2 regions of the Catellatospora chokoriensis genome follow, and region 2 is predicted to be linked to the other one. Evidence: riboswitches for the same ligand, from Rfam matches in the RefSeq annotation. Region 2 holds a riboswitch; the other holds the start of a gene.

Region 1 (6,041 bases), on a different contig from region 2:
ACGTGCCGTCGTTCCGCGCCGACCAGATGCCGTACGGCGGCGTGAAGGGCTCCGGCACCGGCCGCGAGGGCCTGCGCAGCGCCATGGACGACTACACCGACCCGCGGGTCCTGGTCCTGACAGGTATTCAACTCTGACCGCATCCTGCGGCCCCGATGCCGCGCAGTGACCCACCCGCGTCGCCAGCCGGCGGGTGACCACACTCCGATGCGCGATCGGGCAGCCGCCAACGCGCCCCTGACCGAAGACGGCGTTCACTGCGCACGGTGGTCATCGACAACTCCACATGTCCAGGAGCCCGCGCAAGTCGTTCGTCAGTCCGCTAGAACGCCGAGGTCGCCGGCGGCCCGTATCACGTCGCCGAGCAGCCCGAGCCATTCATCCACGTCGGTGGCATCGAGGCCGATGCCGACCCCGAGTCCCTGACCACCCGCGAAATACACCTGGCTCGCACCGGCTTTGCGGGCGGCCACGAGATCTTCGGCGACCTCCTTCGGCGACCCGCCCAGGAACGGCCGGTTCGACCCCATGGGCGTGCGGGTGATCTGTACCGGGAACGGCTGCTGGTTGATCACGGTGAGGTCCTTCGGGTCGCGACCTGCCTCACGAGCAGCGGCATGGAAGGCGGATACGACGTCGCCCAATTCCTGCGCCGATGAGGCGATGGGGAGCAGCCCGTCGGCGATCCGGCCGGCGCGTTTGACGGCGGCCGGCGTCATCGCGGCCATGAGCACGGGAATGTTGGCCTGTACTGGTTTCGGGTTCACCTCCGACGGCGCGATCTGGTAGAACTCACCGTCGAACCGGACCGGGTCGGGGGCCCACGCCGCGCGCATCGCCGCGATGACCTCCTCGAGGCGGTCGCCCCGGCGGCTTCGCGACACGTTCGCCGTGTCGAACTCGTGGTGCTGCCAGCCCGCACCGACGCCCGCGAGCACCCGCCCGCCGCTGAGCCGGTCCAGGGTGGCGAATCGGCGAGCAAGCGTCACGGGCACGTGCAACGGCGCGATGATGATTCCGGTGCCCAGTTTGATTCGCTCGGTGACGGCCGCGACGTAGCTCAGGGTCTCCAGTGGCTCGTACACCGAGCGGTAGACCTCGGGCACCTGCTGTGGCTCACCACCCGACCACAGCGTGACGTCGTCGATCGGACGGAGCAGACGTTCATAGGTCCACAGGGCGGCATAGCCCAGCCGCTCGGCTTCCTTGGCGACCTTGACGATCGTCTCGGGCGAGGTCTGCGGGCCGGACGTGGGCAATGCGAGACCAAGTTCCATGTCGTTCTCCCCGAAGATGCGGCTGAAATCGGTGCGGCAGACAACACGGACGCCGATGTCCGCCCACCGACCGTTTTCGGTGCTTCTGCCCTGACTTGAAGGGAACAGTTGGTTCGACAGGCCCATTCCCACGATGTGGCACAAGCCGCACGGCAAGGCGAGGCCAATGGGATACCGAGACATGAGCTGGGCGGAAAGACCTCGCTGCGCAAGGCGACGAATTCATCCCGTCAATGCCGGGCATGGAGACCAGGCGGCCGTGATCGGCGACACCGGCTCGCCGCTGGGTCGTCACGGTATCCGGCCGTTATGCTCTCGGCGGCGCTGGTTCACCCACAGGTCCTGGTCCGGTGGGTGTCGTAAGAGGGAACCCGGTGAGAGTCCGGGACTGCCCCGCAGCGGTGAGCGGGAACGACCGCCGTCAACAAGCACTGGGCCGCAGGGCCTGGGAAGCGACGGCCAGTAGGTGATCGGACGGTGTCCGGTCCTGCCCGCGAGTCCGAAGACCTGCCCGTGCCGCGCACACGCCGTGTGCGCCGCCGCCGGCCTCGCGGGTGGGCCTGGGCAGGGAGAGGTGTGTCGTGCTGCCCTGCGCCGGGACGCTGCGCGTGGTGCGGCGGTGTGGTTCTCGAGGGAGGGACACACCGGTGACCGCCACCGCACTGCGCCCGGCACTGGCCGGGCGACCCCCGGCAGCTTCCGAGCTGACCTTGTCGCAGATCATGGATCAGCACCACACCAATCTGATGGGCACCGTGCACGGCGGGCGCATCCTCAACCTCATCGACTCCGTGGCCGGGGTCGTCGCGGCCCGCCATTCCGACGGGCCGGCCGTCACCGCCGCGATCGACGAGACCGCGTTCCTGCAGGCCGTCCGCGTCGGCGACGTCGTCCATGTACGAGCCCGCATCACCTGGGCCGGGCGCTCGTCCATGGAGGTCGCGGTCACCGTCACCGCCGACCGGTGGGACCGGTCCGTGCCCGCCACCACCGTGGCCACCGCGCACCTGGTCATGGTCGCCGTCGACGACCTCGGCCAACCGCGGCCGATCCCACCGCTGCTGCCGCAGACCGACGACGACCGCCGCCAGTACGAGCAGGCCGAGATCCGACGCCGGCACCGCCTCGCGCTACGCCGGGCACTCACCACACACGGCGGGACGGCATGATGAGCCTCCTGCCGGTCGAGGTGCTGGTCGGCTACCTGGCCGCGATCACCCTGCTCATGCTCACCCCGGGCCCGGACATGATGTTCGTGCTCGCCAACGGCGCCCGCTACGGCACACGCGCCGGGATGCTCGCCGCCGCAGGTGTCGCAGCTGGAGAAGCGGTGCACATCAGCGCCGTCGTGGCCGGCCTGGCCGGGTTGGTCGCCGGATCGCCGCCGGTGTTCGAGGCGATCCGGTACGCCGGTGCCGCTTACCTGGTCGTGCTGGGCGTGCAGGCACTGCGCCGCCCCGCGACCGCCCCCACCGGCGTCGCGGCGGAGGGGTTCAGCGGCCGGGCGGCATTCGGGCGCGGCATGGTCACCAATCTGCTCAACCCGAAGATGATCCTGTTCAGCCTGGCGTTCCTGCCCCAGTTCGCCGATCCGTCGCGTGGACACGTCACTGCCCAGCTCATCACCCTGGGCGTGCTGTTCATCGCCGTGCAACTGGCCGTCGACGTCAGCCTCGGCGCCGCAGCCGGGCGGCTGGCACACCGGCTGCACGCGTGGCAGCGGCAGATTCAGCGCGGATGCGCGGCGGCGTTCATCGGGCTGGGCATCAAACTGGCGTTCTTCTAGACCGTGCAGAAGGTGCTGCGGTCGGGATCGGCTCGCCGCAGCACCGGGTCACAAGCGTCACCACCTCGCACATCTGCGCCTGCGTCTCGCCGTCTACGCTGCCGGGAGGTGACCACCAACTGATCTTCATTCGCATCACCGACAGCGTGATCACATCGCCGCCGTGTTCACAGCTGGGGGCTGTGTTCGAGTCGGCGTTCGAGGCATGGCTGCGTGCCCGCGATCTGCGTGCCTTCTGTGCCGAGCTGAGCTCGCTACCTGCCGAACAGCGCGATCTGTCGGCGTGGGTGGAGTGAGGCCTGGCCACAGCCGATGACATCGAGCCGACGGTGAGCGCGGCCACTCTGGCGAAGACCTCCTTCGACGTGCGGCCCGAGCACTTTGCACCGAGGCCATGCCAAACGCAGGCGCGGGAAGGTTTCTACGCCGAATAAGGCGAGTGCGGCGACGGAAGCCAGGAGTCGCCTGCACCGGGAATGTGGGGGCCTATCTCGGTATCGGCCGGGCCGTGCCGATGCCTGGACCCGGCGTACTCACGCGCAGAATTCTCAACTGCGCGGCGGGTCGACGACCTCGGCGATGAGGTTGGCGACACCGTCGAGGTGTTCGGGTGTGGTCAGGTGGCCCATTTTCGGGAGGACTCGCAGGTCGAGGTTCATGCTGCGCCGCACTGCTGGTGCCAGCCGTCGTGGCGGAAGGAAGCGGTCGTGCTCGCCTACGCCGACAACGCAGGGCCGCTGCGCGCGGTCGGTCAGCAGTTGTGCGGGCAGGGGTGGCGGGGCCAGCGTAGTGCGGCAATTGGCAGCCACGAGCGTCATCCACTCCACCTCAGTCTCGGGCGGGTTCTGGCCGGATGCGACGAACAGCCTGAGCATGCTGCGGGTGCGGTCGACGGTGGGTCGGAGCAGCCACGCCGCCGACGCTGACGCCAGTTTCGGGTCGATCGTGAGCCGGATGTATCCCGCGGGCGAGATCAGAGCGCGGGCTGCGATGCGGGGAGAGGAGGCCGCGAGGGCGACTGCCGCGCCCAGCGAATTGCCGACCAGCACGACATCGTCCATTTGCGTGAGCGCCAGGATCTCCTCCAGGACGCGGCCGTACCAGGCCAGCCGGGCGCGCCGGGGCCGGTACTGGTCGCTCAGTCCTGGCTGGCCCGGCAGGTCCACGATGGTGGTCGGCCAGCGGGCCGACAGTGCACGCAGCCACGGCAGGGCTGCTGCCGCGTTGGATCCTGTCCCCGGGACCATCAGGATTCGCGGTCGTCCGGTGCCGGCCGAGGTGAGCTGTATCCAGCCGGCACCGGTGTCGAGTGCCATGGTGGAGATCGGGAAATCCGCGCCCGCCAGAGCTTGCGAGCACCACTGCTGCACTGCCCGTCGACCGCGCTCGCTCTTGTATACGGCCTGCATCGTGCCAGTGTGTGGGGTGGTTCGTGGTTCGTCCAGCGTGCCGATGGCGGCCGTCCGTCCATGGCTGGTCATTGCGTTGCGTCGTCGCGGCCGCCGCGGCTCAGGGCCGCTACCGCTACCGGTGCCACACCGCGACGTGTCGTGGCCCCTAGCGCGCGCCTACTGGGCTGGCCCGAAGGCGAGCCCGTGCCGTAGTGCCGCCGCCCGGCGCCAGTAGGCACGCTGGCTGACAGTGACGTTTGGCCCCGGCAGGGCACTTGATGGTGGCCCAGAGAGAGCATTTGCGGCGCGTTGTGACGGCCGGAGCCGACCAAACCAGTCGTTGACCGCGTGTCGGCTGGAAGGGGGAAGCACGTTGGCCATACCGACTCGGAGGGAGAGTGTCCGTTCTCGGAATTCCTGATCCGACCGTCGGCGAGGTCTCCGGTGGGCGTCCCCGGTCGGCCGGGAACATGCCGCCCATGTCGGGCAAGATAGGGCGATGATCGACTACTGGGACCCGCTGCCCACAGCCCGGCGGTTGGTGGAGAGCTTCAATGAGCCCGCCGAGGAGCTGTTCACCGGACGCTGGGAACAGCGGAACTGGCGCAACGTCCCAGGACCTTTCTACGCCGGTGAAACCGACAGCCTGGCCATCGGGCGGTTGGACGCAGCAAACCACATCTGCTACGACGACGATCTGGGTGGCGGGTTCGGATCCGAGTTCATCTACCGCCAGCCGGCAAACGAGCGCGAAACCGAGGCCGTGATCCACGGCTGCCGGTTAGAGCTCTACCGGGGCTACAACTGGGACGGCAACGACCACTGGACCACGGAGACCGTACGCGGGTGGTGGCGGGACCGAAGCCGGGTGCGGCAATGGGCTGTCGCCATCGCCGCCGACTGGGGAGCCGACACCCACCCGCATTGGGGCTACAACGCCGACCCCAGATATCTGGGCCACTATCACGACGCCGCCCAAGGCCACCGGGACTTCGTCGCCTACCTCGACGACGGCCTGGAGGCATACCTACGCGGCTACCTTTTCTGGCTCGAACAGCAGCGCCAGCCCCGGCCCGGCGAGGCTCTCCCCCACCTTTAGGGCCTCCATCCTGGCAACATCACCTCGGGTCGAAGGAGCGTCGCTCCTTCACACCTATTGAGCCAGCGGCCCAGAACGCACCCCGAAACGCGGCCCGCTAACGTCGTTGAGCAGGGAAAACAGCACCATAGATGAAGTCTGGAGTCTCCGGGGCTACATGAACCCCTGAGTACATGATCACGATGCTCGGTGAGCTGCCAATGTCACGATCACCACGGTCGGGTGGTGACGGCAATGGTGCGGTTGCGCCTCCCGGATGAGCTGGCCGCTCCGCCCAGGCACAGCATCGCGGTCAAGGCGGCCCCACTGAGCCGGCACCGGCTGGCGCGCCTGCGCCCAGTGCGGCAGCGGATCGAAGTCAGACGTTCTTTGGCATTGGCAGGTTATTGACAACAAGGTTTCCAGTCACCCACGATGTGAGAGCGCTCTCACATCCGTGGAGGGACTCGACCAGGCACTTCCGCCGATCGCACCACCTCCGCCCCTGC
Region 2 (9,301 bases):
AGTGGTCGCCGCCGAGCACGACCGGGAACGCGCCCGAGGCGTACACGTGGCCGACGGCCTTGGAGATCTGGTCGAACGTCTTCTCGATGTTGGCGGGGATGGTGAACACGTCACCCAGGTCCGCGATCGTGATCGACTCCCGCAGGTCCACGCCCAGTTCGAAGCTGTACGGGCCGTACAGCGCGGAGATGCGCCGGATGCCCTGCGGGCCGAACCGGGTGCCGGGGCGGTAGGTCGTGCCGCCGTCGAACGGCGCCCCCAGCACGGCGACGTCGTACTCGCCGCACCGGCGCACGTCCTCCAGGTAGGGGGCCTTGAGGAAGGTGTTGATCCCGGCGAAGTGCGGCAGCTCGCCGCGGGAGAACGTCGGGATGCGCTTGTCGACGATGGAGTCCGCGCCGGGCAGGCCGTACTCCAGCCCGCGGGCGATCTCCTCCTCCCACTTCGTGGTCGGCAGCTCGGCCTCGCGCGCGACGGCGTACGCCGCCTCGGGGCCGTAGTGCTCGTGCAGGCCGTGCTGCTCGCGCAGCGCGCTGTCCTCCGGCGAGCCATGGCGGTGGTGGTGATGGTGGTGGGCGAAGCCCATGGGGCACCTCCGAAACGAGGAGCCTGGCCGTGAAACAGCCAGGTGTTCGGCTGTCTCCCGGGCTTTTGTCCCGCCGTGGAACGGCCACGCCGCAACGCGGGCCGCCTGCGCCTCTCGGACCAGGCCCGTCCGGGGACCCGAAACGACAGGGCCGGAGCGGCGGAACCCTAGGCGCGCCTCACCTTCGGTGAGTCACCGTGGATTACATCGGCGAATGGTTTCCTGTCGATATCGCCGCTGTTGCCACCTCGTGACCGCCACCTCGTGACCGCCATCTCGTGACCGCCACCCCGAGCGGCCGGCCCGTGACCCGCCGCCCCATGGCCGCCACGCCGGGGCCTCAGGCGCGGTCGCGGGTCGCCCTGCGGCGAAGCAGGAAGCCGGCCCACGAGGTCAGCACGACCAGACCCGCCAGGACCTGCAACAGCACGGTGTACCGCTCGGGGTAGACCACGCCGGTCAGGTAGGTGTCGATGAACCCGCGGCTCAGGCCCTGCTCGCCGGCCTTGCGGCGGGCCCAGTCCTCGACGTACGTCAGGGGGCAGTCGAGGCCGAGGGCGACCGTGGCGAAACCCCAGCCGACGGCGACCACGTGCGGCCAGATCAGCCACGGCCGCCACCAGGCGAGGAAACCACCCGCGACGACGTACGCGAGGAACGCGAAGTGCACCACCATGGTGGCGGCGGCGAGCCACTGATAGGCCATGCTCCATTATCTGCCGCTAGGATCGCAGTCGGCGGCAGGGAGGAACTCGGGGAAGATCCGAGACGGTCCCGCCACTGTGACCGGGGAGCCCGTCCCCACCCCATCGGAGAGATCCGAGGCCACCGCAAGGGAAGGCCCGGGGCCGGGCGTAGATCCGGGAGTCAGGAGACTCCGGCCGCCGCATCGACTCTGCTACCGGGGCGCGGACCCCGACAGGAGGTACGCGGCCATGACGGCTGTGCAAGGTCTGCTGCTGTCCACTGCGGACACCGAGCTGCTCGCCGCCCGGGCGTCGGGCGCGCCCTGGCGTATCGCCAATCCCGCCCGCCTAGACGCCGGCGACGTCCCCGAGCTGCTGCGAGACGTCGCCTTCGGGGTGGTGCGCCTGCTCGGTGGCCGGCGCACCTGGCCGGAGGGGCTCGACGCGGTGCTCGCCGCGGGCCTGCCGGTGGTGGTGCTGGGCGGGGAGGCGGTGCCCGATGCCGCGCTGCAGGCCGAGTCGACGGTGCCCGCCGGGGTGGCCGGCGAGGCGCTGGGTTACCTGGTCGAGGGCGGCGCGGACAACCTGCGCGAGCTGCACCGGTTCCTGTCGGACACGCTGCTGATGACCGGCGAGGGCTTCGACGCGCCGCGCACCGCGCCCGAGTACGGCGTACGCCCCGGCCCGGCGCACGAGGCCGGACGGCCGACCGTCGGGGTCGTCTACTACCGGGCGCACGAGCTGGCGGGCAACACCGCGTTCGTGGACACCCTGGCCGGGGCGCTGCACGACGCGGGCGCGAACCCGCTGCCGGTGTACTGCGGCTCGCTGCGCGGGGTGCCGGACGGGCTGCGGGACCTGCTGCGCGGCTGCGACGCGCTGATCGTCACGGTGCTGGCAGCGGGCGGCACCGTCGCGGCGGACGCGAGCGGCGGCGGGGACGACGAGGCCTGGTCGGTGGCGGCGCTGGCCGAGCTGGACGTGCCGGTGCTGCAGGCGCTGTGCCTGACCTCGTCCCGGGCGGTCTGGCAGGACTCGGACGCGGCGCTGAGCCCGATGGACGCGGCGATGCAGGTGGCCATCCCGGAGTTCGACGGCCGCCTGATCACGGTGCCGTTCTCGTTCAAGGAGCCGGGCCCGGACGGCATCCCGGTCTACGCGGCCGACCCGGAGCGGGCGGCCCGGGTCGCGGGCATCGCGGTGCGGCAGGCCCGGCTGCGGCACGTCCCCAACGAGCACAAGCGGCTCGCGATCGTGCTGTCCAGCTACCCGACCCGGCACTCGCGGGTCGGCAACGCGGTCGGCCTGGACACCCCCGCCAGCGCCGTGGTGCTGCTGCGGGCGCTGCGCGAGGCGGGCTACGACCTGGGTGAGGGCTTCCCGGAGGACGGCGACGCGCTGATCCATACGCTGATCGCGGCGGGTGGGCACGACGTGGAGTGGCTGACCGAGGAACAGCTCGCGGCTGCCCCGGCGCGGGTGCCGCTGCGCGCGCACACCCGCTGGCTGGACGCGCTGCCCGCGAGCCTGCGCGACGGCATCGTGGCGGCGTGGGGCGAGCCGCCGGGCGAGCTGTACGTGGACCGGGGCGAGATCGTGCTGGCCGCGCTGCGCTTCGGCAACGTGCTGCTGATGATCCAGCCGCCGCGCGGCTTCGGGGAGAACCCGGTCGCCATCTACCACGACCCGGACCTCGCGCCGAGCCACCACTACCTGGCCGCGTACCGGTGGCTGGACGCCGAGTTCGGCGCGGACGCGGTGGTGCATCTGGGCAAGCACGGCACCCTGGAGTGGCTGCCGGGCAAGGGGCTGGGCCTGTCCCGCGAGTGCGCGCCGGACGCGGTGCTGGGGGACCTGCCGCTGGTGTACCCGTTCATCGTCAACGACCCGGGCGAGGGCACCCAGGCCAAGCGGCGCGGGCACGCGGTGATCGTGGACCACCTGGTGCCGCCGATGGCCCGCGCGGAGACGTACGGCGAGATGGCGAAACTGGAGCAGCTGCTCGACGAGTACGCGACCGTGCAGGCGCTCGACCCGACGAAGCTGCCCGCGGTGCGCGCCCAGATCTGGACCCTGATCCAGGCCGCCCAGCTGCACCACGACCTGCACCAGGCCGACATGCCCGGCGCGGACGACTTCGACGACTTCATCCTGCACGTGGACGGCTACCTGTGCGAGGTCAAGGACTCGCAGATCCGCGACGGCCTGCACATCCTCGGCGGCGCGCCCGAGGGCGAGGCGCGGATCAACCTGGTGCTCGCGGTGCTGCGCGCGAACCAGGTGTGGGGCGGCGTGCGCGGGGCGCTGCCGGGCCTGCGGGCGGCGCTGTGCCGCCGGTACGGCCTGGACGAGTCCGCGCTGCTGGCCGAGCCCGGCGCGGCGGTGGCCGTGCCCGCCGACCTGACCGACATCGCCGACGGCCCGGCCCGCACCGGCGCGGACGCCGTCGACCTGATCGAGGGCGTGGCCCGGCGGCTGGTGATCGGCAACGAGACGCTGGGCTGGGAGCCGTCGAAGGTCCCGGCGGTGGTCGCCGAGGTGCTGGGCGGCCCGGACGACGCCGTCGAGGCGGTGCTGCGCTTCGCCGCGACCGAGGTGGTGCCCCGGCTCGACGCCACCGTGGACGAGGTGACCGCGGTGCTCAAGGCGCTGGACGGGCGCTACGTGCCCGCCGGCCCGTCCGGCTCGCCGACGCGAGGCCTGGTCAATGTGCTGCCGACAGGGCGCAACTTCTACTCCGTCGACCCGAAGGCGATCCCGTCGCGCAACGCCTGGGACGTGGGTGTGGCGCTGGCCGACTCGCTGCTGGCCCGGCACCGGCAGGAGACCGGCGAGTGGCCGCGCACGGTCGGGCTGACCGTGTGGGGCACGTCGGCGATGCGTACCCAGGGCGACGACATCGCCGAGGTGCTGGCGCTGCTGGGCTGCCGCCCGACCTGGGACGACGCGTCGCGGCGGGTGACCGGGTTCGCGGTGGTGCCGCCGGCGGAGCTGGGCCGGCCGCGGGTGGACGTGACGGTGCGCATCTCCGGCTTCTTCCGCGACGCGTTCCCGCACGCGGTGGCGCTGATCGACGACGCGGTGCGGGCGGTGGCCGACCTCGACGAGGCCGACGAGGACAACTTCGTGCGCGCGCATGCCCGTGCCGACGAGGCCGAGCACGGCGACCGGCGGCGGGCCACCACCCGCATCTTCGGCTCCAAGCCGGGGGCGTACGGGGCGGGCCTGCTCCCGCTCATCGACGCCCGGAACTGGCGCGACGACAGGGACCTGGCCGAGGTGTACGCGGTCTGGGGCGGCTACGCCTACGGCCGCGACCTGGACGGCCGGGCGGCCCGCGCGGACCTGGAACGGGTCTACCGCCGGGTCAGCGTCGCCGCGAAGAACGTGGACACCCGCGAGCACGACATCGTCGACTCCGACGACTACTTCCAGTACCACGGCGGCATGATCGCGATGGTGCGCTCGCTGACCGGCGCTTCGCCGACCGCGGTGATCGGTGACTCGCACCTGCCCGACAGCGTGAAGACGCGCACCCTGGGCGAGGAGACCAAGCGCGTGTTCCGGGCCCGGGTGGTCAACCCGCGCTGGATCGCCGCGATGAGACGCCACGGCTACAAGGGCGCGTTCGAGCTGGCCGCGACCGTGGACTACCTGTTCGGCTACGACGCCACGGCCGGGGTCGTGGACGACTGGATGTACGAGAAGCTGGCCGCGGCGTACGTGTTCGATCCCGAGGTCCGCGAGTTCATGGAGCGGTCCAACCCGTGGGCGCTGCGCGGCATCACCGAGCGCCTGATCGAGGCCGCCGACCGCGGCCTGTGGGCGGAGCCGGACCCGGCCACCTTGGACGCGCTGCGCCAGGCCTACCTGGAGGCGGAGGGCAGCCTGGAGGGCTGACCCCCGGCCACGCTCAGTCGGCGAGCTGCTTGAGGTAGGCGTACTCGCTGGCGAAGGGCTGGTAACCGAGCCAGTCGTTGACCGCGATCATCGGCGCGTTGGTGTAGTCGTTGCAGGTGATCGCGGTGTGGATGCCGGCCTGCGCGGCCTTGCGCAGGGCGACCGACTTGGCGATCTTCGCCAGGCCCCGGCCGCGGTACTCGCGCAGCGTGCAGGTGCCCGTGGACATGCCCTTGCCGAGGTCGAGGTTGGCCTCCAGGAACGTGGCGCAGGCGGCCACGCCGTCGACCAGCACCACGGTGCCGATGTCGAGTTGCTGGTCGGGGCTGTTCCAGTAGCGGGCCAGCCAGATGTCGTACGGGATGCCGTCGAAGGACATGTCGCCGGGCTCGTCGACCGAGGCGGCCTGGTCCAGGTCGTACACCGTCCGCGGGCCGGCCTCGCGGAGGCTGGCCGTCGTCACGCCGGACGGCAGCGGCGGCAGGGGCGGCAGCTCGGCGGTGTCCAGCTTGGCGTACCGGTCGTGCGCGCCCTGGGCGTAGCCCCGCGCCTCGGCCCAGCGCTGGTCAGCCGGGTCCTCCGTGGCGAAGGCGCGCACCCGGCGGGCGCCGATGGCCCGCAGGTGCTCCTCGATCCGCTGGCAGAGAGCGCTGCCGACGCCCTGGCCGCGGTGGTCGGGATGCACGTCGACCTGGACGTAGCTCGCGCCCGGCTCGGAGGTGGTGACGTTGAAACCGCCGACGGCGCTGCCCACGGCCTGCCCGTCGCGCAGGGCCAGCAGCCGCAGCACGCGGGCCTTGGGGAGAGTCGTGCGCCACCACATCTCCTGCTGCGCCACGCTGGAGATGAACCAGCCGAACGACGCGTAGCGGATGTGCGCCTGCGCCGGCACGTCCTCGATGGTCATCTCGCGGATGTGGAGTTCATTCGTCACCCTGCCTGTCTAACAGCGAGGGCAAGCGATTTACCGGTGGCGCCCGCGCCGTTGCGGGCGCCACCGGGGGTCTTCCTAGAGGGTCAGCGTCCAGCTGTTGACGTAGCCGACGTCACCGGAGGCCGCGTCCTGCACCCGCAGCCGCCAGGTGCCGTTGGCCGCCTCGCTCGACAGGTTCACGGTGTAGGTGGTGTCGATGTTGTCGGTGCTGCCGCCCGACCGGTTGTGCAGCGTGTACGCGGTGCCGTCCGGCGCCAGCAGCGACACCACCAGGTCACCCTTGTAGGTGTGCACGACGTGCACCTCGGCCGTCGACGTCGACGACGCGTTGCGGTTGCAGCCCGCGATGGTGATGTCGCTGTAGACCGTGGCCACGTCGACGATGGTCACGTCGGTCGGGTTGGTGCCGGTGCAGCCCGGCGCGCCGTTCACGGTCAGCGAGTAGGTGACCGTCCGGGTGGCCCCGCTGCCCGTGCCGATGACCGTGACCGCGTAACTGCCCGCCGGGGTCGACGCGCTGGTGCTGATCGTCAGCGTCGACGAGCCGCCCGCGGTGACCGACGACGGGCTGAACGACGCGGTCGCCCCGCTCGGCAGGCCGCTCGCGGTCAGGTTCAGGGTCTGCGCGACGCCGTTGGTGACGGCGGTGCTGATGGTGGAGGTCAGCGAGCCGCCCGGGTTGACCGAGCCGAAGGCCGGCGCGGCCGCGATCGAGAAGTCGTTCGCCGCGGTGCAGTACTGCGCCTGCTTGCCGATGGCCCGGAACGGGCAGTCGGCGTACTCGGACAGGATCAGCACGGCCGTCTTGTTGCGCGAGGTCTGCGCCGCGATGACCTCGTCCGGCGGGTAGAAGCCGGGGCTGGACGACTTGGGGTACATCTCGAAGGTGTACGTCCACACCCGCTGGTCGCCCCACAGCCAGTCGGTGATGTCGCCGTCGGTGACGTACAGGTCGCTGCCCTGCTCGGCGGTGTAGGAGTTGGTCGCCGACATCTGCTGGCCGATGTTGGCGAACGTGTTGCGCTCGTCGGTGGTCATGCCCGGGTTCACGGTGTCGGCGGTGGTGTACCCGAACGGCCACAGGATCAGCTCGCCGTAGGTGTGGAAGTCGATGTTCGCCTTGATCTGCTGCACGCCGCCGACCCGCCGGGACAGCACGAAGTCGCGCAGCACGGCCGCCTCGGGGGTGGAGAACGCCGACGGGCCGCGGTAGGTCTCACTCGACGCGCTGCCCGAGGAGCCGCCGCAGCAGCCCCACTTGTAGCCGAAGTTGCGGTTGATGTCGGTGCCGATCGCCGAGGAGCCCGAGTTGGGCTGCCGGTTCTTGCGCCAGGAGCGGTAGGAGCCGGTGGCGATGTCGTACTCGCCGCCGTCGGGGTTGAGGTCCGGCACGATCCAGATCTCGCGCGAGTCGACCACCGCGCGCACCCGGCTGTCCGTGGTGTACGCGTCGGTGAACAGGTTGGCCAGGTAGAGCGCCATCTCGACGGTGAGGTGCTCGCGGGCGTGCAGGTGCGCGTTGAACAGGATCTCGGGCTCGTCCTCGTCGGTGGCGACGTTGTCGGAGATCTTCAGCGCGACGATCTGGCGGCCCTCGTACGAGGTGCCGATGACGCTCTTGCGGACCAGCGTCGGATGGTCCGCGACGATCTGGTTGAGCTCGGCGTTCATCTCGGCGTAGTTGTGGTAGCCGCCGTCGGCCGACGGGAAGTCCAGCGGCACCGCGTTCGGTCCGGTGACCCGCGACGACGGCGGGGGCAGCAGTTCCAGGCCGAAGCCGAGGCGGCGGATGCGGTCGGCCTCGGCCGCGTTCGCGGTGATGTAGATGATGCCGTGCTCGATGAGGTCGATCGCCGCTCCGGTGCCGGCGACCGCGTTGCGGTCGTCGAAGGTCCTCGGGCCGGTGACCTTGTACTGCTGGGATCCGGCGAGGGTGAGGTCGTCGGCGGGCGCGCCGCCGGCCGGGCCGGGCACGATCAGGGCCACGCCGGTGGCCAGCGCGGTGAGGACTAGCGCGAGTCTGCGCACGGGATTACCTCCGAGGGGGTAGGTGGAGGCGCGAGTTCTGGCGGAAGGCCCGGCCCCGCTGGTCGCGGAGCCGGGCCCGGGGTGGTGCGACGGACTCAGAGGGTGAGCGTCCAGGAGTTGATGTAGCCGGTGTCGATCGAGGCGGCGTCGCGGGCGCGCAGGCGCCAGGTGCCGTTCTTGACCTCGGAGGACAGGTTCACCGTGTAGATGGTGTCGATGTTGTCCGTGCTGCCGCCGGAGCGGTTGTGCAGGTTGTACACCGAGCCGTCCGGCGCGACCAGGTCCACGATCAGGTCACCCTTGTATGTGTGCACGATGTGCACCTCGACCTTGGACGTCGTCGAGCCGTTGCCCGTGCAGCCGGAGATCGTGATGTTGCTGTACACGCCGGTGGTGTTGTTGTCGGGGATGCTGACGTCGGTGCCGTTGGTGGCCGCCGCGCAGCTGCCGACCGGGTTGACCGTCCAGGTGAACGAGGCGGTGCCGGTGCCGCCGGCGCTGTCGTTGACGGTGACGGTGACGGTGTAGGTGCCCGCGGTGCTGGGCGTGCCGGTGATCTGGCCGGTCGACGAGTTGATCGACGTGCCGGCCGGCAGGCCGCTGGCCGACCAGCTGTACGGCGACGTGCCGCCGGACGCGGAGCTGTTCAGGGTGACCGCGTTGCCGACGGTGGTCGACTGGTTGCCCGGGCCGGTGACGGACACGCCGCCCGGTGCCCCGCCGAGGGAGACCGCCGCGTTGTAGATGTCGGTGGCGAAGTAGCGGACCTCGGTGTACACACCCGGGTTCTGCGGGCGGGCACAGCCGATGCCCCAGCTCACGATGCCGATCTGGATCCACTCGTTGCTGGCGTTGCGCTTGACCATCGGGCCGCCGGAGTCACCCTGGCAGGTGTCCACGCCGCCGGAGGTGTAGTTGCCGGCACAGATCTCCTCGTTGAAGATCAGGCCCGAGTAGCTGCCGCCCGCGCCCTGGCACTGGGTGTCGCTGATGAACGGCACCTGCGCCTTGAGCAGGTAACGCTGCTGGCCGCCGCCCTCGGTCGCGGCGCCCCAGCCCATCACCTGGAAGTTGCCGCTGTGCAGCGACGTGTCCGTGGCGATCTTCAGCAGCGGGGCGGCGGTGATCGGGCTGGACAGGCGGATCAGCGCCCAGTCCTTGCCGTTG

The links. Region 2 has a riboswitch for cobalamin ahead of cobN (cobaltochelatase subunit CobN). Riboswitches for the same ligand answer to the same signal wherever they lie in the genome.
Region 1: it holds a riboswitch for cobalamin, as region 2 does, so the genes downstream of both, HAV39_RS13560 (acyl-CoA thioesterase) here and cobN (cobaltochelatase subunit CobN) in region 2, are expected to answer to the same signal.

What each region holds. Positions count from the first base shown of each region.
Region 1 is NZ_JAAOTI010000007.1:311,377-317,417, reverse strand. Features, by position in the region: partial or broken gene HAV39_RS13570 (aldehyde dehydrogenase family protein) at 1-137, shown strand, start outside; gene HAV39_RS13565 (LLM class F420-dependent oxidoreductase) at 315-1,403, opposite strand; cobalamin riboswitch at 1,586-1,806, shown strand; gene HAV39_RS13560 (acyl-CoA thioesterase) at 1,925-2,446, shown strand; gene HAV39_RS13555 (LysE family translocator) at 2,443-3,063, shown strand; gene HAV39_RS13550 (hypothetical protein) at 3,015-3,359, shown strand; gene HAV39_RS13545 (alpha/beta fold hydrolase) at 3,612-4,472, opposite strand; gene HAV39_RS13540 (ferredoxin) at 4,954-5,553, shown strand.
Region 2 is NZ_JAAOTI010000012.1:111,715-121,015, forward strand. Features, by position in the region: gene HAV39_RS19375 (agmatinase family protein) at 1-586, opposite strand, end outside; guanidine-I (ykkC/yxkD leader) riboswitch at 639-768, opposite strand; gene HAV39_RS19380 (DUF2784 domain-containing protein) at 927-1,292, opposite strand; cobalamin riboswitch at 1,332-1,464, shown strand; gene cobN (cobaltochelatase subunit CobN) at 1,531-5,172, shown strand; gene HAV39_RS19390 (GNAT family N-acetyltransferase) at 5,186-6,106, opposite strand; gene HAV39_RS19395 (M14 family metallopeptidase) at 6,182-8,134, opposite strand; gene HAV39_RS19400 (trypsin-like serine protease) at 8,230-9,301, opposite strand, start outside.